DNA from 3 places in the Klebsiella planticola genome. Region 3 is predicted to be linked to each of the others. Evidence: predicted binding sites of a transcription regulator. Region 3 holds the regulator's gene; each other region holds the start of a gene.
What was found. Region 3 encodes CRP, which controls carbon source genes, mostly activating them, when cyclic AMP is high. Its sites were predicted from a motif close to ATGTGANNNNNNTCACAT; they were not measured.
Positions count from the first base shown of each region.

Region 1 (7,728 bases), 540 kb from region 3:
AATCGGGGTATAGAAGTCGGCTACCGACGCGGTACGCGTAAAGCGTGGGTCGATAACAATCAGCTTCGCGCCGTTGTGAATTTTGGCTTCCATCGCCCAGCGGAACCCTACCGGGTGCGCTTCAGCGGCATTACCGCCCATCACCACGATCAGGTTGGCGTTTTTGATGTCAACCCAGTGGTTGGTCATCGCACCGCGACCAAATGTTGGAGCAAGACTTGCTACCGTTGGTCCGTGTCAGACGCGCGCCTGGTTGTCGACCGCGAGCATACCGAGCGCGCGGGTGAATTTCTGCGTTAAATAGCCGGTTTCGTTACTGGAGGCTGAAGCGCACAGCATCCCGGTGGTCAACCAACGGTTGACGGTAGTGCCGGCGTCGTTTTTGGCGATAAAGTTGGCATCGCGGTCTTCTTTCATCAGCTTCGCGATGCGATCGAACGCTTCATCCCAGCTGATTTGCTGCCACTTGTCGGAGCCTGGCGCACGATATTCCGGGAATTTCAGACGACTTTCGGAATGGATAAAGTCGACCAGACCCGCCCCTTTCGGGCAGAGCGCACCACGGTTGACCGGATGGTCAGGGTCACCTTCGATATGAAAGATGGATGCTTTGGCGTTTTTCGCACCGTCGCCGAGGCTATACATTAACAGCCCACAACCGACAGAACAGTACGTACAGGTGTTACGGGTTTCACGGGTACGCAGCAGCTTATATTGCCGGGTTTCCGCGAGCGCGGCGCCTGGGGCAAAACCCAGCGCTGCAGCCGTTGTGCCTGCCATACCGCCAGCGCAGATCTTAAAGAACTGCCTTCTGCTGACCTGCATGGTTCACTCCTTGTATCGACATTGTCACATGTAGTTATTTACTTTGCGGTAAGCGCCGCAAAGGTTCAGAATTGGGGGGTGATCACCCTTTCACTTGAAGGGGTATGCAAAGAATACCACATTGTGTGTATGCCTGTTCCAATACGGTTAAGACAAAGTGAATAAGAACCCTCCCGAACAAATTGAAAATGTGACAAGCATCACAGGATGTCGTCAGGTCGCGCTCTGGAAGCGCGATGATTTGCAACATCCGCAGTCTGACGAATTAGCCGAAGAGGTTCCTGTGGCGCTGGTCTATAACGGTATCTCACACGTTGTCATGATGGCCTCTCCCAAGGATCTGCAACGATTTGCCGTCGGTTTCTCATTATCCGAAGGGATTATTGAAAACCGGCGCGAGATCTACGGGATGGAGGTGGTGCAGGCCTGCAACGGTCTGGAAGTGCAGATTGAACTTTCCAGCCGTCGTTTTATGGGGCTGAAAGAGCGCCGTCGCGCGCTGGCCGGGCGTACCGGCTGCGGCGTTTGCGGCGTTGAGCAACTCAACGATATCGGCAAGCCGGTGCAACCTTTACCTTTCACGCAAACCTTTAGCCTGGGGAATCTCGATCGCGCGCTGGAACAGCTTCGTGATGTTCAGCCGATTGGCCATATCACCGGCTGCACCCATGCGGCAGCGTGGCTGCGTCCGTCTGGTGAGCTGGCGGGCGGACACGAGGATGTCGGGCGTCACGTCGCGCTGGACAAACTGCTGGGGCGGCGCGTAGAAGAGGGCGATGACTGGCAATGCGGGGCGGCGTTAGTCTCCAGCCGCGCCAGCTACGAGATGGTGCAGAAGGCGGCAATGTGCGGGGTGGAAATTCTGTTTGCGGTTTCCGCCGCCACTGCGCTGGCGGTGGAGGTCGCGGAACGTTGCAACCTGACGCTGGTGGGCTTTTGCCGCCCGGGCAGGGCGACGGTTTACACCCATCCGCAGCGGCTGATCGCAGGTTAAAAATAAGTCAATTTTTTTGAATGATGAGAGCAAATCCTTCCGCTTTTAGTTGTGGGTTGTGAGGTCTACTATTTATCACATCAAGGCAAAACGCCTTACCCAAACAACTTAATGAAGGATTTACATCATGAAAAGCATCAAAACTTTTGCTGCAGTTATCGCTCTTACCGCTTCCTTCGGTTCTTTCGCTGCACAGTCAGTGAGCGCAACCTCCTCTACAATGGACGGCGCGGAAGCGAAAATCGCCGCTCAGGCTCAGGCCGCCGGTGCTTCTTCTTACACCATCACCGAAGCCTTCACCGGTAACCGCGTGCATATGACGGCAGAACTGAACAAATAAAACCGGCACCACCGTCGAAAGAGCGCCTGCGGGCGCTTTTTTTGTTTTTGTGCTTTCATCATCGTGAAATCCCTCCACCCAACGCCTCCACTTCTCCTCAAAAAAATGTGGTGTTTATCACGTTTCTCTTCTTTGCTTTTGGCAACGAGGTTAAGCCTCTGGCAAGCAAAATGACGCGCTCTCCTCTCAATATTTAACCTAATGAATAATAAAGTTATTTAAAAATAACTGTTAAGACGATCTCATCTTTTAAGTGAGATGTTCATCACAAAAAACACTCCATATTTATATCTGTCAATCGTTACAACGGATAAATTAATCATAATTATGTGATCTTGATTGCAAATCCAGGTCTTGAACTTAGGGATAAATGTGGGCAAGCAAATATGACGGTGGTGACCATGAAAATCGGTATTGTTATTAGCGGTGGCGATGTGTCTGGAATTAATAATTTCATTTTTCAGGTTGCGAAACTCGCGAGGGCGGAGATCACCATTTTTAATGGTGGAATACCTGGGCTGCTCGATAAAAATCATCAGGACATCGCCTGGCGGGATCTTGTCGATTTCTCTATTTGTTCACTGCCTGTTATTACGTCCGGCCGAACCACTCGCAAATTGCTGAGGAATGAGTATGAAACTATAGCCAGGAAAATTAAGTCACTGCGCCTTGATGTACTTATTATGGCCGGTGGTGATGGTAGCCTACAGTTCCTTAATACGCTTAGCGAATTTGATATTAACTGTTTCGGTGTCGGGATGACTATCGATAACGATGTATACGGTAGTGATTATACTATCGGATTTTCTACAGCCTGCGAACAAATTATCAAGGAGGTTTCTCGTTTAAGAAATACCGGCAGGGCATTACCTGGGCGGGTGTTTATGGTTGAAATATTAGGAGGGTATTGTGGAGAGCTAACGCTGCAGTCAGCGATTAAAAGTAATGCCGATATTGCGCTGATCCCGGAAGCACAGATGCCATTAGAGGATCTGGCTGAGCGCGTCAGAGGCAAGCTTCGCGAGCAAAACAGCGTGGTGATACTTTGCTCTGAAGGTTACACCAGGGAGTATTCACCTGGGTTTCAAGGGGCTATCGATACGATGATCAAGCAGCTTGAGCCACGCATCGGTGTCCGCATCCGTAAAACCATCATCGGCTATGGACTGCGCAGCGGCGACCCGACCTGCGAAGAAATTTACCAGGGCACGATCATGGCGAATGAAGTTGTTCGCTGTATTCAGTCAGGAATGAAAAATAAAGCCATTATTATAAATTCAAGCAATAAACCTATTCCAATTGACTTAGTCAGTATGAAAAAACGTCTGGTAGATATCGAAGGACATCATTATAAACTTGCCAAACAACTCAATATTATTTGAGGAGACCCTACATGCTGAAAATTCTTTGCGTATGTGGCTGCGGCCTCGGTTCAAGCTTTGCCATCGAAATGACGGCGAAAGCAGTATTAAAGAAGCTGGAAATTCCTGCACATATTGAACATACCACCGTATCTGAAGCTGGAGCATTTAAATCTGACATTATTCTGACGCAAAAAACATTCGCCGACATATTAACCGCCGACGCTACTGAAGAGGAAATAAAACGAGTGGTGGTCCTCAACAAGCTGACGGATAAAGATGAAATTGAGCGAAAAATCGTCTCATTCCTGAAGGAGCGTAATCTGAAGGTGGCCGATCATGAATAGCTTTATCGAGTTTATTGTAAAAGATTTGCTCGGCCAGGCTTCGATATTAATCGCGTTTATTGCCATGCTGGGTCTGATCTTACAGAAGAAGTCAGTGGGTAAAACAGTAGAGGGGACATTTAAAACGCTGCTCGGGTTCTTAATTATGATGGCCGGCATTAATATTATTGTCGCCACCCTGAGCTTCCTTAACGATATCTTCACCCACGGTTTCGGGATGAAAGGATACATCACCGATGTCGCCGCTATCGCCGGTCTGGCGAATCGGGAGCTGGGTTCTGAAGTGGCGCTGACGCTGATGGTGATCTTTGCCGTTAACATTATTATCGCCCGCCTGACGCCGCTGAAATATATCTTCCTCACCGGGCAGGCGCTGCTGTGGATGGCGACGATTGGCACGGTGATTGGCTACAAAGCCGGGCTGACCGGGCTGCCGCTGATCCTGACCGGCGGTATCTTTGGCGGCGTCATGGCGGTACTGATGCCGGCATTAGCGCAGCCGGTGGTCAGACGCATTACCGATTCTGACGATGTGGCCCTCGGCCATTTTTGCACCATCGGATATTTAGTCCAGGCAGCGGTGGCCAAAGTGGTGGGTAAAGGCTCCCGTTCCACTGAAGATCTTGAACTGCCTGATAACTTCAAGTTTCTGCAGGATACCTATCTCGCCATGGCGGTGGTGATGGTCCCCATGTACCTGATTCCGGCGCTGGCGGCCGGACCAGAGTATATCGCCCAGTTTTCCGGCGGCGTGAACTACATGATGTATGCCTTTATGCAGTCTGTTCAGTTTGTGGCAGGGGTCTTTGTCCTCTACAGCGGCGTGCGCTTATTACTGAATGAACTGGTCCCGGCTTTTCGCGGTATTGCCATGCGTATTGTTCCGGATGCGAAACCAGCGCTGGACTGCCCCGTACTGTTCCCTTATGCCCCGAACGCGGTCATCGTGGGATTCCTGGCGACTACCGTGGGTTCGATCATCGGCATGTTGGTCTTCCCGATGTTTGGTCTGGCGATGATCCTCCCGGGACTGTTAACCAACTTCTTTGCCGGCGGTACGGCGGGCGTCTTTGGTAATGCGCTGGGGGGGCGTCGCGGGGCAATGATTGGCGGCGTGGTTCACGGTCTGTTTATTACTTTCCTGCCTGCCATTCTGGTACCGATGCTTGAAAGCTACGGTTTTACCGGCGTCACATTCAGTGATTCAGATGTCATTAGTTCAGGGCTGGTATTAGGCCATGCCTTGCAGAATAACTGGTTATTTGTCGCCTTGTTTATTGTTTTTGTCGCCGCACTGGCATGGTTCGTAAACGGTACATCATCTAAGCCTAAAGGGGAAAATATTCATGAGTCTGTATAATTTCAACGATATTCTGAAAGTCGCCCAGCAAAGAAATTACAAAGCTATTGGCTCATTTAATTTGCACTGTATTGAAATGCTACCGGCTTTTTTTAAAGCTGCGCAAAAGAGCAATAGCCCTTTAATGATTCAAATCTCGACCGGTACGGCGGAATATCTTGGCTATCGTTTACTGGTGGATGCCGTTCGCTCACTGGCGGAAAGTGAAAATGTGCCAACCTGTCTGCATCTGGATCACTGTTCTGATATTAGCGCGATTGAAACGGCCATGAATGCCGGATTTTCATCGGTTATGTATGACGGTTCACACCTGGGGCTAGAAGAAAATATCGGCAATACGCGGATTGTGGTGGAAATGGCGCGGCCGCGGAATATCACCGTGGAAGGGGAGCTGGGCGCCATCGGGGGTTCAGAAGATGGTAAAGCCGTTGCCGCAGAGGATATCTGTTTTACCACCGTCGAAGACGCCACGCGCTTTGTAAATGAGACCCAGGTTGACATGCTGGCTGTATCCGTCGGCACGGTGCACGGCCTTTATACCGGAAAGGCGCAGATCCAGCATCAGCGCCTGAAGGAGATTAGCCTGGCTACGGGCGTTCCGCTGGTGCTGCACGGCGGTACCGGCGTCAGTGATGAGGATATGCGTAAAGCGGTGACTGAAGGGATTAATAAGGTCAATGTGGGCACAGAAATGAACGTGCAGTGGGTTGACCAATGTAAAACCACTTTTGAAAAAGGCAAGGTTAATGACAGCGTGCGTAAGTTTTTAATTCCCGCCAATAATGCGGTCACGCAGGTGCTGATGGAAAAAATGGAATTATTTAAATAGTCCAACCGCAATAATAGATTGTTATTACCAGGTTAGCCCTGCACCCGTCAGGGCGGGAGAAGATTATGTTTCAATCACTGAAAGCGTTGTGGAAAAAAGAGAATCATCCGCCGCAGGATTATGATCGGCTGTCCCGTGAGCTGGCTGAGGAAATAAAGACGCTGGAAAATGAACTGCAGGGCGAGCCTGGCAATGGTGAAATCCAGAAGGCATTGATGCTGAAGTATAACAGGGCGCTATCGGTGTATGCTAAAAGCAAAATACATCGTCAGGATATCGACGCACTATTTATTCGTATTGATGAGTTACGCAATATTATTCGCCGTAATATCTAGGGAGGCGTAATGACCATAAAAGATTTGCTGATTGAGGCCGATGCGATTCAGGTCGGCGTGATGGAGTCTGACTGGCGCAAGGTGATTGAGCTTGCCGCCAGTCCCCTGGTGGCGAACGGGTATATCTCTGAGAGTTATAGTAAAGCGGTTATTGATAATACTCTCAATCATGGAGCTTATTACGTATTCGAAGAGGGGATTGCCATTCCCCATGCCAGACCGGAGTGCGGGGTGAAGCGAAACTGCTTCAGTCTGGTGGTATTAGATAAACCGATTCAATTTGCCGGAAGCGACAGGGCGGATATCGTCATTATGTTCGGCGCTCAGGATAGTAATGCGCATATTGAAGAGGGAATTCGGGCGATTGTTGCGCTGCTGGACAATAACGAAACCATGGCCAGGCTTCGCGCCGCCAGTACCAGAGAAGAGGTGATTGCGTTGTTATGAACAGACATCTCACTGCAGGCTGTAAAACCGTGATCTTAATTAACGGCATCCCCGCTTCGGGAAAGAGCACGATAACCCAGGCGCTATCGCAAACCTTTGGCCTGCCGCTCCTGACCATCGATGAGATTAAAGAGCCGTTTATGGCGTGCTTTACCGACATCGATCGGCCTTTTAACCGTCAGTTGGGATGCGCGGCCTACGAGGTTATCTGGTCGATCATCGGGAATTCGCCAGCCAACGTTATCTGGTTAATCGACGCCTGGTTCGGTTTCCAGCCCCGGGAAACTCTGCAGCGGTTGCTGCATCAGGCGGGGGTTGAGAAAGTGGTTGAGATCTGGAATCAAATCTCCCCTGAGCTTGCCGTGTCACGCTATGCCACGCGCCTGCAGGAGCGCCGCGCGGGCCACCCCGGAGAAGAATATCTGCCGGAACTTGCCCTGCTGGCTGAACGGGCTGAGCCGATGCGATTTGGCCCGGTCTTCACGGTGGATCAACAGCAACCGCTGGATATTGTCAGGCTATCGGCGTGGATTAAGCAGACGCTAGGTTGACGGAGCGTCTGATTGCCGGATAGCGCTTACGCCTGTCCGGCCTACGAAAGTCCGGCCAGACGCAGCAGCGCCGTGACCACCGCCGCCGAAATAATCACCACGATCAGCGGCATCTTGCGCCAGGCAAGAAAAACGGCGAAACCGACGCCCAGCACTCGTGCCATGCCAGCAAAATGTTCACCTTCATAAAAGGTGGTCGCCAGGGCCACAGAAAACAGCAACACCGTTGCCGCATCGGAAAGCAGCGCCTGAGATCGTTCAGAAAGCGCTAAACGACTGCCGAGCTTCGCCCCGCCCAGGCGCATCAAATAGGTTCCTGCCGATAAAATCGCCATGCCG
Region 1 covers NZ_CP026047.1:1,813,533-1,821,260, forward strand. Annotated here, with positions in the region: gene fdnG (formate dehydrogenase-N subunit alpha) at 1-825, opposite strand, end outside; gene fdhD (formate dehydrogenase accessory sulfurtransferase FdhD) at 983-1,819, shown strand; gene MC50_RS08770 (YdgH/BhsA/McbA-like domain containing protein) at 1,947-2,159, shown strand; gene MC50_RS08775 (6-phosphofructokinase) at 2,561-3,541, shown strand; gene MC50_RS08780 (PTS sugar transporter subunit IIB) at 3,553-3,867, shown strand; gene MC50_RS08785 (PTS sugar transporter subunit IIC) at 3,860-5,227, shown strand; gene MC50_RS08790 (class II fructose-bisphosphate aldolase) at 5,214-6,056, shown strand; gene MC50_RS08795 (hypothetical protein) at 6,122-6,391, shown strand; gene MC50_RS08800 (PTS sugar transporter subunit IIA) at 6,401-6,838, shown strand; gene MC50_RS08805 (AAA family ATPase) at 6,835-7,389, shown strand; gene MC50_RS08810 (AzlD domain-containing protein) at 7,431-7,728, opposite strand, start outside.
Region 1: MC50_RS08775 (6-phosphofructokinase) is a predicted target of CRP. The motif match lies at 2,413-2,430, and genes of this name have one in related genera.

Region 2 (7,728 bases), 1.5 Mb from region 3:
CGTGGTGAAAGATAACTATCTGGATACTCTGCGCGCTATCGATCCGGAACTGGTCAAAACGGCTGTCTCCGGCCCGCGTTTCCAGCAGTGCTTCTTCGAGAACTGCCAGGATAAAGAGATCGAAGCTTTTGTCCGCCAGATAGTCGGCTAAGCCCTCGGTTTTTTTTCCAATAAGGCCAGCTTCCGCTGGCCTTTTTACTTTTATTTTTTTCTCTCCGAGACGCTGCTGCCGGCATCTTTACTCAACCGCAAACTATCCACCATTCCCACCAGACAAATGAAGGCAATAAAGACGAAGGAGAGCCGGAAGCTGATTCCCGGCACTGCCGTCAGGCTTAACCACTCACTGGCTTTTTCACCCATGCGAATGCCGATCGCGCCGAGCGTGATCCCCAGACCCACGGCCAGCTGCGACGCGGTACTGAACAACGTATTGGCGTAGCTCATCTGCGCGGGCGGAACATCGGCAAAAGCAAGCGTGCTCACGCCGGTAAACTGAATCGAGCGGAATACGCCGCCGAGGTACAGGATCATGCAAATGAGCCAGATCGGGGTCTGCGGCGTTAAAAAAGCACAGGCGAGCAGTGAGATGACGTTTAGCGCCCCGTTTATCAACAGTAGCCGACGGAAGCCGAGCCAACGAATGAGCGGGGTGGTCGCGGGTTTAATGGTGAAGTTGCCGACAAACACCGCCAGCACCAGCAGCCCGGAATGGAAAGGATCCATACCAAAGCCGACCTGAAACAGCAGCGGCAACAGAAAGGGAACGGCGCTGATGGAAGCGCGGAAAAGCGACCCTCCGTACATCGTAACCCGAAAGGTGGGCACCTGTAGCGCATCCAGACGCACCATCGGCCACTCTGCCCGGCGGAAATGGCGCAGAGCGAACAGCATGCATCCTGTACCGAGCCCCAGCAGGAGCAGGGTTGCCCAGCCTTGCGGCCGGGTATCGCCAAGCAACTCCATGGCGCTCACCAGGCTCACCATGGCAACCGATGTCGCAAAGAAGCCGGGAAGGTCAAAGGGACGTCGCTCCTCTTCGCGGATAGCGGGAATAATACGCAGCGACAGCGCAATGGCTATCAATCCCAGAGGAACATTAATAAAGAATATCCAGTGCCAGCTGGCATAGCGGGTAATAAAGCCACCCAGCGGTGGACCGATGATCGGCGCCACCAGCGCCGGCCATGTCAATGTGGCAATGGCTTTGATGAGCTGATCTTTTGGCGTGGTCCGCAGCACCGCCAGACGGCCGACGGGCACCATCAGCGCGCCACCCATCCCCTGAAGGATACGCATAGCGACAAAGGTGTCCACGTTGCTGGCAAAGCCGCAAAAAACTGAGGCCAGCGTAAAAATGGCCAACGCCAGCGTGAAGATCTGACGCGCGCCGAAGCGATCGGCAATCCAGCCGCTGGCCGGGATCAATACCGCCAGCGTAATCAGGTAGGCGCTGATACCGATATTCAGGTCAACCGCCGCAATGCCAAAATCCTTTGCCATGTCCGGCAGCGCGGTAGCGATTACCGTCCCGTCAAGAAACTCCATGAAAAATGCCCCGGCAACCAGCAGCGCGGGAGCGGAGAAGGCGCGGCCTTCTCGTGAAGAGATATCTGTACTCATTGTGTCTGCCATCGGCTGGTGAGGTTCTGATCGCAGGAAAAACCGGCAGGCTCTTAACTCTGCGATTTCCCTCATTTTTGTTTAATTTATAAATTATTTTTGTGAAAAAATTGTGAGTTACCGCATATTTTTATTGATTTATGTGATGCAAGTCATATTATAAGCCCATCAACAGTAACACCTGCATAACAAAACCGGAGTCGCTTCATGAAACTGCGCAAAATTCTGAAGAGCATGTTCGAGCAGTACTGCAAAACATTCAAAGATGTACCGCCTGCCGGTATGTTCTGATAAAAAACCTGCTGCGGCAGGTTTTTTTATCTCTCGGGATTTAGGTTACTATTACGCTCCTCGAAAAAGGAGTAATAAATGTCTCAACATCTCACCGAACAAGACGAACTGGTTTCTGACGTTGTCGCCTGCCAGTTGGTTATCAAACAGATTCTCGACGTCATTGATGTCATCGCCCCTGTTGAAGTGCGCGAAAAAATGACCACCCAACTGAAAGCCATCGATTTTGCCAGCCATCCGGCGTCGGCCGATCCGGTGACGCTGCGCGCGGTTCAAAAAGCGATTGCGCTGATTGAGCTTAAGTTTACGCCGCAGGGTGAAGCACACTAAGTTGTTTCGCCCCGCTATCGTTGTCGATGGCGGGGCGAGAACCAGACGTTAATGAGAGATAGCGGTCCTTGCCGGCGCCGGCTGCTGATCCTTAAAGAGCTTACTGTTGCCCCAGCACTCTTCATAACGGTGGCCGACTAAATCCTCCACAATGATGCGCACATCGGGCGGAATATCGCTAACCTTACCGCCGGCTTTAATCCGCGCCACTTCCTGCAGTACGACCAGGTGCGCTTTGCGATCCAGTTTCATCTGCTTGCTGAAGACAATGGCCGCCAGCGCCAGCAGGATCACGCCGCTACAGAACACCACCGCAATGGCGGTCACGGCGCTTTCTGGTTGCGTATGCGCTTTAGACTGGAACCCGTAGAAGCTGAGAATGGCTCCCATCGTGAAGACAATAATCGAACGCAGGATTTTTCCGGAGAAGGTCATGGCACCCGCGTAAATCCCTTCGCGGCGGCGGCCGGTATAGATCTCATCAACATCGGCGAGGAAGGTGTAAACGGTCCATGGAATGTAGTACACGCCGCCGGTACCCAGGCCAAACAGCACCGTGATCCCAAACATCAGGATGGTTGCCAGATGGGCAGGCAGATGGAAAAACCACAGCGAGGTGTACAGCAACACGGAGAAAATCACGATGCTCAGCGCCAGAATATAGGGCTTGCTGAACCCCTTTTTCACGCACAGGCCGATAAACAGCGCCGTAGAGAGCAGCTGCAGAATCGAGTTCAGGCTGTTCAGCCCGGCAACCATCGCCGGATCGTGCTGCAGGACAAAGATAACGAAGTAGGTAAAGATCGAGGCAAACAGCCATTCTGCGCCGAAACCGCAGAGATACATCCCAAGATGTTTGCGGAACACGCGTAGATAGAAGGTCGAACGCATATCCTTCGCCAGCATCAGCAGGGTCGAGAACAGGCCTTTTTTCTCGCTCACGCGAACTTCTTCTTCACGCGGACGCTCCCAGCTGCAAAACCACAGGCAGGAGATGGCGATAATCAGAATAGCGCCGTAGGTCAGCCCGGTCAGGAAGAACGGTGTGGCGGAGTCTTTGCCGTACAACAGGATAAACTGACCAGGGATGAATGCCGCGAGGAAGTTGGCGAGCTTGCCGAAAATGGCTTTATAGCCGGTCAGTTTAGAGCGTAATGAGAAGTCGTCGGTCATTTCAGTGGCTAAGGTTTCATAAGGCACCATGACTGAGGTATAAATAATCTCAAAGACGACGTAGGTGCAGAGGTAGTACCAGAAACCAAGCCCCTCAACCCACAGCAGCGGGTAAAACATCATCAGTGGTATGCCGATCAATAAAAAGAAACGTCGGCGTCCGAAGCGTTTGCCGAGCCGAGTTTTACCGAAGTTATCGGTCAGGTAACCCATTAACGGGTTGCTGATCGCATCGATGATGCTGGCGACGGAAAAAATAAACGACGCTTCAATCAGCGTCAGTCCGCAGAAGGTGGTGTAGAAATAAAGTAGCCAGGCGCCGCTGATCGCCAGCGCGCCGCTCCCCAGCAAATTACCGCCGCCGTAGGCGAGCTGATGGCGTAACAAAATCGGTCTTCCCTGCAACCCTTGTGAGGTTGAAGCCGCGTATCTTGCCATTAATATAAACCCCATGTTTTAAATTTTTGAAACGCTGTTTTTATATTCTTAAAGTCGATGACGAAAAGTGATCGTCGTCACTAATCATCCGCTGCGCGCTTTCCTGGGGCAGGAATGCGATCGGCTTAAAAGTTTTTAATGCTTTTCAGGAATAAGAACGGCGCCTGAGCGCTGGAAATGATGTTTAGAAATAGCGAACGCTGGAACGTTATTCACGATGGTCGGGGGCGTGAAGCGGGGGATTGATGACCTTGTGTCGTTTATCCGCGATGCGGATCTGTGGCCAGAAGCGTTTGCAGGACATCTCCGCGCGGGGTTAATTGCCATCGCTGCGCGGTTACGCCAGTCAGGGTGAGTACTATCATGCGGCGCTGAAGCCGTTCCCTCAGGATTGAGCCTCACGGAGGGAACGGCGGATGTGGTGCCCGCCGCTGCGGCCTTAATCCTGGCGACGTGTCACCAGACTGAGCAGGCGGCGATCGGTCTGCAGCATACCCAGGCCGGCTTTATCCGCATTACGGACCTCTTCAAGCACGCTTTGCAGCAGTACGCCGTCCTGCTGCTGCTCTTTCTCTAGCAGCGTCAGGAAGCGCCAGGTGGTGTCGTCACATTGCGCTTTAGCTTCTTCGGTCAGCCCGGACAGCATGCTGCTACGCTGTTCATAATCGGCCAGGGTGGTGGTAAACAGATCTTCGAGGGAGTGACAGTTATGGTGGTAACTGCCTTCGTTTTTGACGATCGGCCAGTTTCCGCCGGTCTTCATAAAATCGAATACGCGCATCATCTGCGTCACGTGCGATTGTGCCCGGGAGCGCAAAAAGATGGCGGTGCCGTTCAGACGGTGCTGTTCGCACCATTCGCTGAGATGCAGATATAAATTTGAGGCATGAAACTCAAGGTTCATCTGATTATTGAGTTTTTGAGCCATTCCTGGAACGACCATAAAAATATCCTTATTAAGCTGGAGATATCATTCACGCGTCGGGAATCTTCGCCGGTGAACGATAAAATGCGAGACTCTTTACGCGTAACATTGTCGGCAAAATAATGAATTTGCACTTTCCCTATGTGTATCGGTAATTAATTAGCGCCTGCCGATATATATAGAATACCCTTAATAGTAGACTAAGAAAACTCTCAAGTGCGTCTGTTTACGTTTCGTTACAACATCCTTATAAAGTGTGTTGTCTTTGTCTGTTTTTTGATTTAAATGTCTATATCATTATGATTTTATTGAATTTATTTTGCCGGAATTTTTTGTGATATGGATGATGTCTACGACATATTAATTAAATATGAATTTAATCCTGGATTCATAATTCGGTCATGTCGCATCAACCATTCGGTAAAAAAGAAATCACGGGAAAGGGCAGTGACGTCATTTTTACAGGAGCAGATAAATGGGGGGGTGAGGTATATTCTGTTATTAACGGTAATAAAATTCCCCTGAGCGATATTTCATCTTGTGAGAAGTCGAATCGCTAAGGGAAACGGCTGAAGAAGGGGGGCGCAGCGCCTTCGGCAAATCCCTTGAAAGGGGGACGGCGGTAGCCACAAGGATAAGTCTGCTGATGATATGGATAATATTGCTATATGCAGAGCTAATTGTCTGACAATTGGCTCTTTTTTTATGTCATTTTTCGCTAAATCTATGCACGCAATTACTGTAATTCCGCGATGTGATAATGCTCTCGTATGGAGAATTGATTTCCGGTTATTACTTAATGAACAACGGCAGTGCGGTGTGCAATTTTTCTAATGCCTTGTTTTACGTCCGATAAAAAAATTAAGTCCGATACTTCCCTACAGAAAAGCGAAATAAAGCTGGAGTTTACCATGCACAAATTTACTAAAGCGCTGGCGGCGATCGGTCTCGCTGCGGTTATGTCACAATCAGCTATGGCTGAAACGCTTAAACTCGGATTTCTGGTGAAACAACCGGAAGAACCCTGGTTTCAAACCGAGTGGAAATTTGCCGATAAGGCCGGCAAAGATTTGGGCTTTGAGGTGATTAAAATTGCGGTCCCGGATGGTGAGAAAACCCTCAATGCCATCGACAGCCTGGCGGCCAGCGGGGCAAAAGGCTTCGTTATCTGCACACCTGACCCGAAACTCGGCTCGGCGATTGTCGCCAAAGCGCGCGGATACGATATGAAAGTCATCACCGTCGATGACCAGTTCGTTAATGCGAAAGGTAAACCGATGGAGAGCGTACCGCTGGTGATGATGGCCGCCAGTGAAATTGGCGCCCGTCAGGGTCAGGAGCTGTACAAAGAGATGCAAAAACGCGGCTGGGATGTGAAGGATACCGGCGTGATGGCGATTACCGCCGATGAACTCGATACCGCCCGTCGCCGTACCACGGGTTCCATCGATGCGCTGAAAGCGGCCGGTTTCCCGGACAAACAGATCTACCGCGTTCCGACTAAATCCAACGATATTCCGGGCGCCTTCGACGCCGGTAACTCGATGCTGGTGCAGCATCCTCAGGTGAAGCACTGGCTGATCGTGGGGATGAATGACAATACCGTGCTGGGCGGCGTGCGCGCCACCGAAGGTCAGGGCTTTAAAGCCGGAGATGTGATTGGCATTGGCATTAATGGTGTGGATGCGGTTAACGAACTCTCAAAAGCGCAGGCGACCGGTTTCTACGGCTCTCTGCTGCCTAGCCCGGATATCCACGGATATAAAACCAGCGAGATGCTCTACAACTGGGTGACCAAAGGCGCAGAACCGCCGAAATTCACGGCGGTCACCGATGTGGTGCTGATCACGCGCGACAACTTCAAAGAAGAGCTGGCGAAAAAAGGGCTGTAAGGCCTGGTTGACCCTGCCTCCCGCACGCTGTGGGAGGCTGAGCATAGAAGAGCGGAGTTGTTATGCAACAGTCTACCCCTTATCTCTCATTTCGCGGCATTACCATGACCTTTCCCGGCGTAAAGGCGCTCTCCGATATTAGCTTTGACTGCTACAGCGGACAGATCCACGCCCTGATGGGGGAAAATGGTGCCGGAAAATCGACGCTGCTGAAGATTCTCAGCGGCAACTATATCCCCACCGCCGGCGACCTGCTGATAGGTGGCCAGCCGCGCGTATTCAGCCACACCACCGAAGCGCTTAACGCCGGAGTGGCAATTATTTATCAGGAGCTGCACCTGATTCCGGAAATGACCGTCGCGGAAAATATCTACCTCGGCCAAATCCCGCATAAGTACGGGTTAGTGAACCGCTCGCTGCTCAACTACGAAGCGCGGCTGCAGCTGGAACATCTGGGACTGGATATCGACCCGGAAACGCCGTTGAAATACCTCTCTATCGGCCAGTGGCAGATGGTAGAGATTGCCAAGGCGCTCACCCGTAACGCAAAGGTCATCGCCTTTGATGAACCGACCAGTTCTCTTTCGGCGCGCGAGATCGACCATCTGTTTCGCGTTATCCGCGAATTGCGCGAGGAAGGGCGGGTAATTATTTATGTTTCGCACCGCATGGAGGAGATTTTTGCGCTCAGCGATGCGATCACCGTATTTAAAGATGGCCGCTACGTACGCACCTTCGATGATATGCAGGCGGTGAGTCATGACGCGCTGGTGCAGGCGATGGTCGGACGCGAGCTGGGCGATGTTTACGGCTGGAAACCGCGTGAGTATGGCAAAGAGCGTCTGCGCCTGCAGCAGGTCAAAGCGCCCGGCGTCCGCACGCCGGTAGATCTGTCGGTGCGCAGCGGGGAAATCGTCGGCCTGTTCGGGCTGGTCGGGGCCGGGCGCAGCGAGCTGATGAAAGGGTTGTTTGGCGGAACCCGTATTACCGGCGGTCAGGTGTATATCGACGGGCAGGCGATCGATATTCGCAAACCGGCACAGGCCATCGCGGCCG
Region 2 covers NZ_CP026047.1:5,274,291-5,282,018, reverse strand. Annotated here, with positions in the region: gene MC50_RS25430 (RpiB/LacA/LacB family sugar-phosphate isomerase) at 1-151, shown strand, start outside; gene MC50_RS25425 (MFS transporter) at 202-1,623, opposite strand; gene azuC (stress response protein AzuC) at 1,831-1,914, shown strand; gene MC50_RS25415 (DUF2766 family protein) at 1,993-2,244, shown strand; gene MC50_RS25410 (MFS transporter) at 2,293-3,804, opposite strand; gene MC50_RS25405 (non-heme ferritin-like protein) at 4,295-4,798, opposite strand; gene MC50_RS25395 (arabinose ABC transporter substrate-binding protein) at 5,692-6,672, shown strand; gene araG (L-arabinose ABC transporter ATP-binding protein AraG) at 6,735-7,728, shown strand, end outside.
Region 2: MC50_RS25395 (arabinose ABC transporter substrate-binding protein) is a predicted target of CRP. The motif match lies at 5,533-5,550, and genes of this name have one in related genera.

Region 3 (7,728 bases):
GCATTAAGCTCGGCTACTTCGCTCAGCATCAGCTGGAGTTTCTGCGCGCTGACGAATCCCCATTACAGCATCTGGCTCGCCTGGCGCCTCAGGAGACAGAGCAGAAGCTGCGCGACTATCTCGGCGGATTTGGTTTCCAGAGCGATAAGGTCAACGAAGAGACTCAGCGTTTCTCCGGCGGTGAAAAGGCCCGTCTGGTGCTGGCGTTAATCGTCTGGCAGCGCCCTAACCTTCTGCTGCTCGATGAACCGACGAACCACCTCGATCTCGATATGCGTCAGGCCTTGACCGAAGCGCTGATTGATTTCGAAGGCGCGTTGGTTGTGGTCTCGCACGATCGCCACCTGATCCGTTCCACCACCGACGATCTCTATCTGGTGCATGACGGCAAAGTCGAGCAGTTCGATGGCGACCTGGAGGATTATCAGCAGTGGCTCAGCGACTCACAGAAACAGGAGAGCTCGTCGTCTGACGTGGCGAAAGAGAGCGGTAACAGCGCGCAGGCCCGCAAAGACCAGAAACGTCGGGAAGCGGAATTACGCACGCTCACTCAACCGCTGCGTAAAGAGATTACCCGCCTCGAAAAAGAGATGGATAAGCTCAACGCGCAGCTCGCCCAGGCGGAAGAGAAGCTCGGCGACAGCGGGCTGTATGATGCCTCCCGCAAAGCCGAGCTGACCACCTGTCTGCAGCAGCAGGCCAGTGCCAAATCCGGTCTGGAAGAGTGTGAAATGGCCTGGCTGGATGCACAAGAGCAGCTGGAACAGATGCTGCAGGAAGGTTAAGACCGGTTATGATCGGGCAGGGGGCATAAACGCAGCGGCGCCAGGTTATGGGAACACGCCGTGATATGCCCCTGCTAAAAACCGCAACACTCATCTGCGAAGAGGCATTGCCATGGTAAAAAAAACGCTCATCTCCCTCTCACTGCTTTGCGCCCTGACCCACTCTGCTTTTGCCGCCTACACCGCAAGCGAATTAAAGAACAAAGAAAACGTCATCGCTTTTTATAATAAGGCGCTGAACGATAAAGACTTTGATGCCGCAAAAACCTACCTCGGGCAGGAGTATATCCAGCATAATCCTGGCGCGAAGGATGGGCCTGAAGGCTTTCGTCAATTCATCGCCTTTCTGAAAGAGAAATTCCCCGACTCTCACAGCGAGATTAAACGGGTGATTGTCGACGGCGACTATGTCGTTCTGCACGTTGCGTCCACCGGCCGCGAGCCGGGCGTCACCCGGGCGATTATCGATATTTTCCGCCTCGATGCGCAGAACAAGATCGTTGAGCACTGGGATGTTATTCAGACGGTTCCGGAAAAAACCGCCAGCGGCAACAGCATGTTTTGAGCCAGCCCCACGGCCATTCGCTCCTGGCGGGGCCGTTTCCCCTTCCAGCCCTCCCGGGTAGCGGGTCATCCTTATCCCGCAAGAGCAGTCCTCATCCGGCTTCAATTTCGTGTAACCTATAGCGCAGGCCGCAAGACCACATATTGGATAACCTGCGCACTTCATGCGCGGTATACTGTTTTATAAGATGATTAACTGCTCTGGTGCTATGGTTGAAATCACCCCCACAGAAATGACGCCCCCCGAAGACGACTCGCGCGAGTTTCACCCTATGCGCGGCGTGGGCAATCGTCATCTGCAGACCATGCTGCCGCGCCTGATTCGCCGTAAGCTGGGATTCACGCCGCACTGGCAGCGACTTGAACTCCCGGACGGTGATTTTGTCGATCTGGCGTGGAGCGAAGACCCCGCCGGGGCGCAACATAAACCGCGACTGGTCGTGTTCCACGGGCTGGAGGGCAGCCTGCACAGCCCCTATGCTCATGGCCTTATCCATGCAGCCATGCAGCGCGGCTGGCTGGGCGTGGTGATGCATTTCCGCGGCTGTAGCGGCGAACCCAATCGCAATAACCGCATCTATCATTCGGGTGAAACCGAAGATGGCAGCTGGTTCCTGCACTGGCTACAACGCGAATGGGGTGCGGTGCCGACCGCCGCCGTCGGCTATTCGCTGGGCGGCAATATGCTGGGCTGCCTGCTGGCCGAAGAAGGCGATAATGTCCCGCTGGATGCCGCGGTTATTGTCTCAGCCCCGTTCATGCTCGAAGCCTGCAGCTATCATATGGACAAGGGCTTTTCCCGGGTCTATCAACGTTATCTGCTCAATCTGTTAAAGGCCAACGCCGCGCGTAAGCTGAAAGCCTATCCCGGCTCGCTACCGGTTGATCTGCGCCAGCTCAAAGGTATGCGCCGCATCCGCGAGTTTGACGATATGATCACTGCCCGGATTCACGGATTTGCGGATGCGCTGGACTACTATCGCCAGTGTAGCGCAATGCCGCGGCTCAGCGACATTACTAAACCGACGTTGATCATTCATGCGAAGGACGATCCTTTTATGGACCACCACTCCATTCCGCCGCAAGAGCAACTCCCGCTAAACGTCGAGTATCAGCTGACAGAAAATGGCGGACACGTCGGATTCGTTGGCGGCACGCTGCGCAAGCCGGAAATGTGGCTGGAAAAGCGTATCCCGGACTGGTTAACCCGTTGGTTGGGAGCACAAAAATGATTATTCCCTGGCACGATCTGGATCCCGAAACGCTGGATAACCTGATCGAAAGCTTTGTGTTGCGTGAAGGCACCGATTATGGTGAACATGAACGCTCGCTGGCGGATAAAGTCGCCGACGTCAAACAGCAATTGAAAAGCGGAGAAGCCGTACTGGTGTGGTCAGAACTGCACGAGACGGTCAACATCATGCCCCGCAAGCAGTTTCACGGCTAAGGCGGCGCCACACATCGTTTAATCTGGGAGTTGTTATGTCTGCCAAACATCCGGTGATTGCCGTCACGGGCTCCAGCGGCGCGGGAACCACGACCACCAGCCTCGCCTTTCGTAAAATTTTCGCACAGCTAAACCTGCGTGCCGCTGAGGTGGAAGGCGACAGCTTCCATCGCTATACCCGCCCGGAAATGGACATGGCGATCCGCAAAGCGCGCGATCAGGGGAAACACATCAGCTACTTCGGTCCGGAAGCCAACGACTTCGGTCTGTTGGAAAACACCTTCCTTGAGTACGGGCGTAACGGTAGCGGTCAGTCGCGCAAGTATTTGCATACCTATGATGAGGCGGTGCCGTGGAATCAGGTGCCGGGCACATTCACACCGTGGCAACCGCTACCGGAACCGACCGATGTCCTGTTTTATGAAGGGCTGCACGGCGGGGTTGTTACGCCGCAGTATAACGTCGCGCAGAATGTCGACCTGCTGGTCGGCGTGGTGCCTATCGTCAACCTGGAATGGATTCAGAAGCTCATCCGCGATACCAGTGAACGCGGCCACTCCCGTGAAGCGGTGATGGATTCCGTGGTCCGTTCAATGGAAGACTATATCAACTTCATTACGCCGCAGTTTTCGCGCACCCATATCAACTTCCAGCGCGTCCCCACTGTCGACACCTCCAACCCGTTTGCGGCGAAGGGCATTCCGTCATTGGATGAAAGCTTTGTGGTGATCCATTTCCGCAACCTGCAGGATATCGATTTCCCCTGGCTGCTGGCGATGCTGCAGGGGTCGTTTATCTCGCATATCAATACGCTGGTGGTGCCTGGCGGGAAAATGGGGCTGGCGATGGAGCTCATCATGACGCCGCTAGTCGAACGGCTGATGGAAGGGAAGAAAATCAGTTAACCACGTTAAAAAACCCCGAGCGCCTGGCGCTAAGCGGGGTTTTCGTCCTTCACTCACGGCTCCCGGATAAGGCGTTTGCGCCGCTCTCCGGGAAGGCTGCTTAGCCTTCCACCACTTCATAGGTGTGGGTGATATTCACCGCTTTTTGCAGCATCAGCGCCACCGAGCAGTATTTCTCCGCCGACAGATCCACCGCACGGGAAACGGCCGCCTCTTTCAGCTCCTTACCGGTGACGATAAAATGCATGTTGATATGGGTAAACAGGCGCGGCGCCTCTTCCCGACGTTCAGACGTCAGCTTGACTTCACAGTTGGTCACGTTGTGACGACCTTTCTGCAAAATAGACACGACATCGATCGCGCTACATCCGCCCGCCGCCATCAGCACCATCTCCATTGGGCTTGGCGCTTTATCTCCGGAGTTGCCGTCCATCAGAATCTGGTGACCTGACGCCGACTCTCCGATGAAGGTTAACCCTTCAACCCATTTCACACGAGCTTGCATAAAATTTAACTCCGAGGTTGCAATTTTCCTGACAGATTACGCGTACATAACAATTCTCGCAACGGAAGGCGACCTGCATCATGCTGAAGCGAGACACCAGGAGACATGCGGCAAAAGCTATGCTAAAACAGTCGGGATGCTACAGTATTACATTGATGTACTGCATGTATGCAGAGGAGTTCACATTACAGGCTGAAGAAAACTCACCAGCCGTTTCCCAGGCATAGGGAAACAATACGATTGCATGCCCGGATGCCGTGTAGTGTCGGCACCCGGAGATAGCTTATAACAGAGGATAACCGCGCATGGTGCTTGGCAAACCGCAAACAGACCCTACCCTCGAATGGTTCTTGTCTCATTGCCACATTCATAAGTACCCATCTAAAAGCACGCTGATCCACCAGGGTGAAAAAGCAGAAACGTTGTACTACATCGTCAAAGGCTCTGTGGCTGTGCTCATCAAGGATGAAGAAGGTAAAGAGATGATCCTCTCTTACCTCAACCAGGGCGATTTCATCGGTGAATTAGGCTTGTTTGAAGAAGGCCAGGAGCGTAGCGCCTGGGTACGTGCGAAAACCGCATGTGAAGTGGCCGAAATCTCCTACAAAAAATTCCGTCAGCTCATTCAGGTTAACCCGGATATCCTGATGCGCCTGTCGTCGCAGATGGCTCGCCGTCTGCAGGTGACCTCAGAAAAAGTGGGTAACCTTGCCTTCCTCGACGTCACCGGGCGCATCGCTCAGACGCTGTTGAACCTGGCAAAACAGCCGGATGCGATGACCCACCCTGATGGTATGCAAATTAAAATTACCCGTCAGGAAATTGGTCAGATCGTTGGCTGTTCCCGCGAGACCGTTGGCCGTATCCTGAAGATGCTGGAAGATCAGAACCTGATCTCCGCACACGGTAAAACTATCGTCGTATACGGTACGCGTTAAGTCGATAAAACGGCGTGTTGCTTGCGCAACACGCCGTTTTTGTTTTCCCTCTATGTGGCGCAGGCTGATTTACCACCCGGAAGTCAACTATGCACTGCGGCAAACGCTGGTGTTGTGTTTGCCTGTCGCAATCGGTCTCCTCCTCGGTCACTTACAGCAAGGTCTGCTGTTTTCGCTGGTGCCCGCCTGCTGTAACGTCGCCGGTCTGGATACGCCGCACAAACGCTTTTTTAAACGTCTGATTATTGGCGGCTCGCTGTTTGCCGGCTGTAGCCTGGTGGTCCAGCTTCTTCTTCAGCAGGATATCCCGCTGCCCTTGATTCTCAGCGGCCTGGCGCTACTGCTGGGCGTAACGGCGGAGATCAGCTCTCTGCACGCCAGGCTTCTGCCCGCGTCGTTAATTGCCGCAATCTTTACCCTGAGCCTTGCCGGGAACATGCCCGTCTGGGAGCCACTGCTGATCTACGCCCTCGGGACGCTGTGGTACGGCCTGTTTAACTGGTTCTGGTTTTGGCTATGGCGCGAGCAGCCGCTGCGCGAATCGCTGAGCCTGCTTTATCGCGAGCTGGCTAACTACTGCGAAGCCAAATACAGCCTGCTGACCCAGCATATCGATCCCACCACTTCACTGCCGCCGCTGCTCACGCGCCAGCAGAAGGTGGTGGACCTGATCACCCAATGCTACCAGCAGATGCATATGCTGGCGGCGAACTAGCGCAATGACCACAAGCGCCTGCTGCGGGCATTTCAGATGGCGCTGGATTTGCAGGAACATATCTCCGTCAGCCTGCACCAACCCGAAGAAGTACAAAAACTGGTAGAGCGCAGCCATGCCGAGGCGGTGATCCGCTGGAACGCACAAACCGTTGCCGCACGCCTGCGGGTGCTGGCCGATGACATTCTCTACCACCGCTACCCGCAACGCTTTCATATGGATAAGCAAATCGGCGCGCTGGAGAAAATCGCCTGGCAGCATCCGGACAACCCGGTAGGGCAGTTCTGCGCCTGGCACTTCAGCCGAATAGCCCGGGTGCTGCGTACCCAGCGCCCGCTGTATGCTCGCAACCTGATGGCGGATAAAGAGCGCCGTCTGCCGCTGCTGCCCGCGCTAAAGAGCTATCTCTCATTAAAATCGCCGGCGCTACGTAACGCTGCGCGTATCTGCGTGATGCTAACGGCCGCGAGCCTGATGGGAAGCGCCCTGAACCTTCCCAAGCCTTACTGGATCCTGATGACGGTGCTTTTTGTGACCCAAAACGGCTACGGCGCGACGCGGGTACGTATCGTCCATCGGGCGGCAGGTACACTTGCCGGTCTGGCTATCGCCGGCCTGGCGCTGCACTTTCACGTCCCGGAGGGTTATACGCTCTCCGCGATGCTGCTCGTCACGCTGCTGAGCTACCTGATTATTCGCAAGCATTATGGCTGGGCGATGGTTGGCTTTACCGTGACGGCGGTGTATACCCTGCAGCTTCTGACGCTCAACGGCGAGCAGTATATTGTCGCCAGGCTTATCGATACGCTTATCGGCTGCCTTATCGCCTTTGGCGGCATGGTCTGGCTATGGCCGCAATGGCAAAGCGGGCTACTGCGTAAAAACGCTCACGACGCGCTGGAAGCCGATCAGGAAGCGATCAGGCTAATTCTCAGCGACGATCATCAGGCCCCGGCGCTGGCCTATCGCCGGATGCGCGTCAATCAGGCACATAACTCGCTGTATAACTCGCTGAATCAGGCCATGCAGGAACCCGGTTTTAACACACATTATCTTGATGATATGAAACTGTGGGTCACCCACAGCCAGTTTATTGTTGAGCATATCAACGCCATGACCACCCTCGCCCGCGAGCACAATATGCTGACGCCGGAGCTGGCCCGGCGTTACCTGGAATCCTGTGAGATTGCGCTCCAGCGCTGTCAACAGCGGCTGGACTCCGACGGTCCCGGCAGCGCTGGCGATGTGAATATTATGGAGTCGCAGGATGTGGAGGTGAGCCGGGGCCCGTTGAGTACAATGGAGCAACATCTGCAGCGGATCCTCGACCATCTGAACACCATGCACACCATCTCCTCGGTGGCATGGCGTCAGCGCCCGCATCACGGTATCTGGCTACGCGCGATTAAGCGTTAAGAACCTGCTTTATCGCCTGGGCAAAGCGGGCCATGCCTTCAGCAATATCCTTCTCGTCGATGACCAGCGAAGGGACAAAGCGCATCACATCCGGCCCGGCATTCAGCACCATCACGCCCGCATCTGCCGCGGCATAGAGAAAATCGCGTGCCCGGCCTTTATACTGCGGCTTAAGCTCCGCGCCAATCAACAGCCCCATACCGCGGATGTCGCTGAACAGGTCAAACTGCGCGTCAATTTGCTGGAGATGCTGCACAAACAGCTCGCGCTTCGCCTTCACGCCCTCCAGCACCTCCGGCGTATTAATCAGATCAAATGCCGCCCCGGCGACGGCGCAGGCCAGCGGGTTACCGCCGTAGGTCGAACCGTGGGAACCGGCGTGGAATGCGCTGGCAATATCACTGGTGGTCAGTACAGCGCTGATCGGGAAGCCGCCGCCCAGCGCTTTAGCGC
Region 3 covers NZ_CP026047.1:1,271,918-1,279,645, forward strand. Annotated here, with positions in the region: gene MC50_RS06260 (ABC transporter ATP-binding protein) at 1-785, shown strand, start outside; gene MC50_RS06265 (nuclear transport factor 2 family protein) at 898-1,350, shown strand; gene MC50_RS06270 (hydrolase) at 1,559-2,581, shown strand; gene MC50_RS06275 (YheU family protein) at 2,578-2,796, shown strand; gene MC50_RS06280 (phosphoribulokinase) at 2,832-3,701, shown strand; gene MC50_RS06285 (OsmC family protein) at 3,802-4,206, opposite strand; gene crp (cAMP-activated global transcriptional regulator CRP) at 4,512-5,144, shown strand; partial or broken gene MC50_RS06295 (YccS/YhfK family putative transporter) at 5,197-7,275, shown strand; gene argD (bifunctional acetylornithine/succinyldiaminopimelate transaminase) at 7,265-7,728, opposite strand, start outside.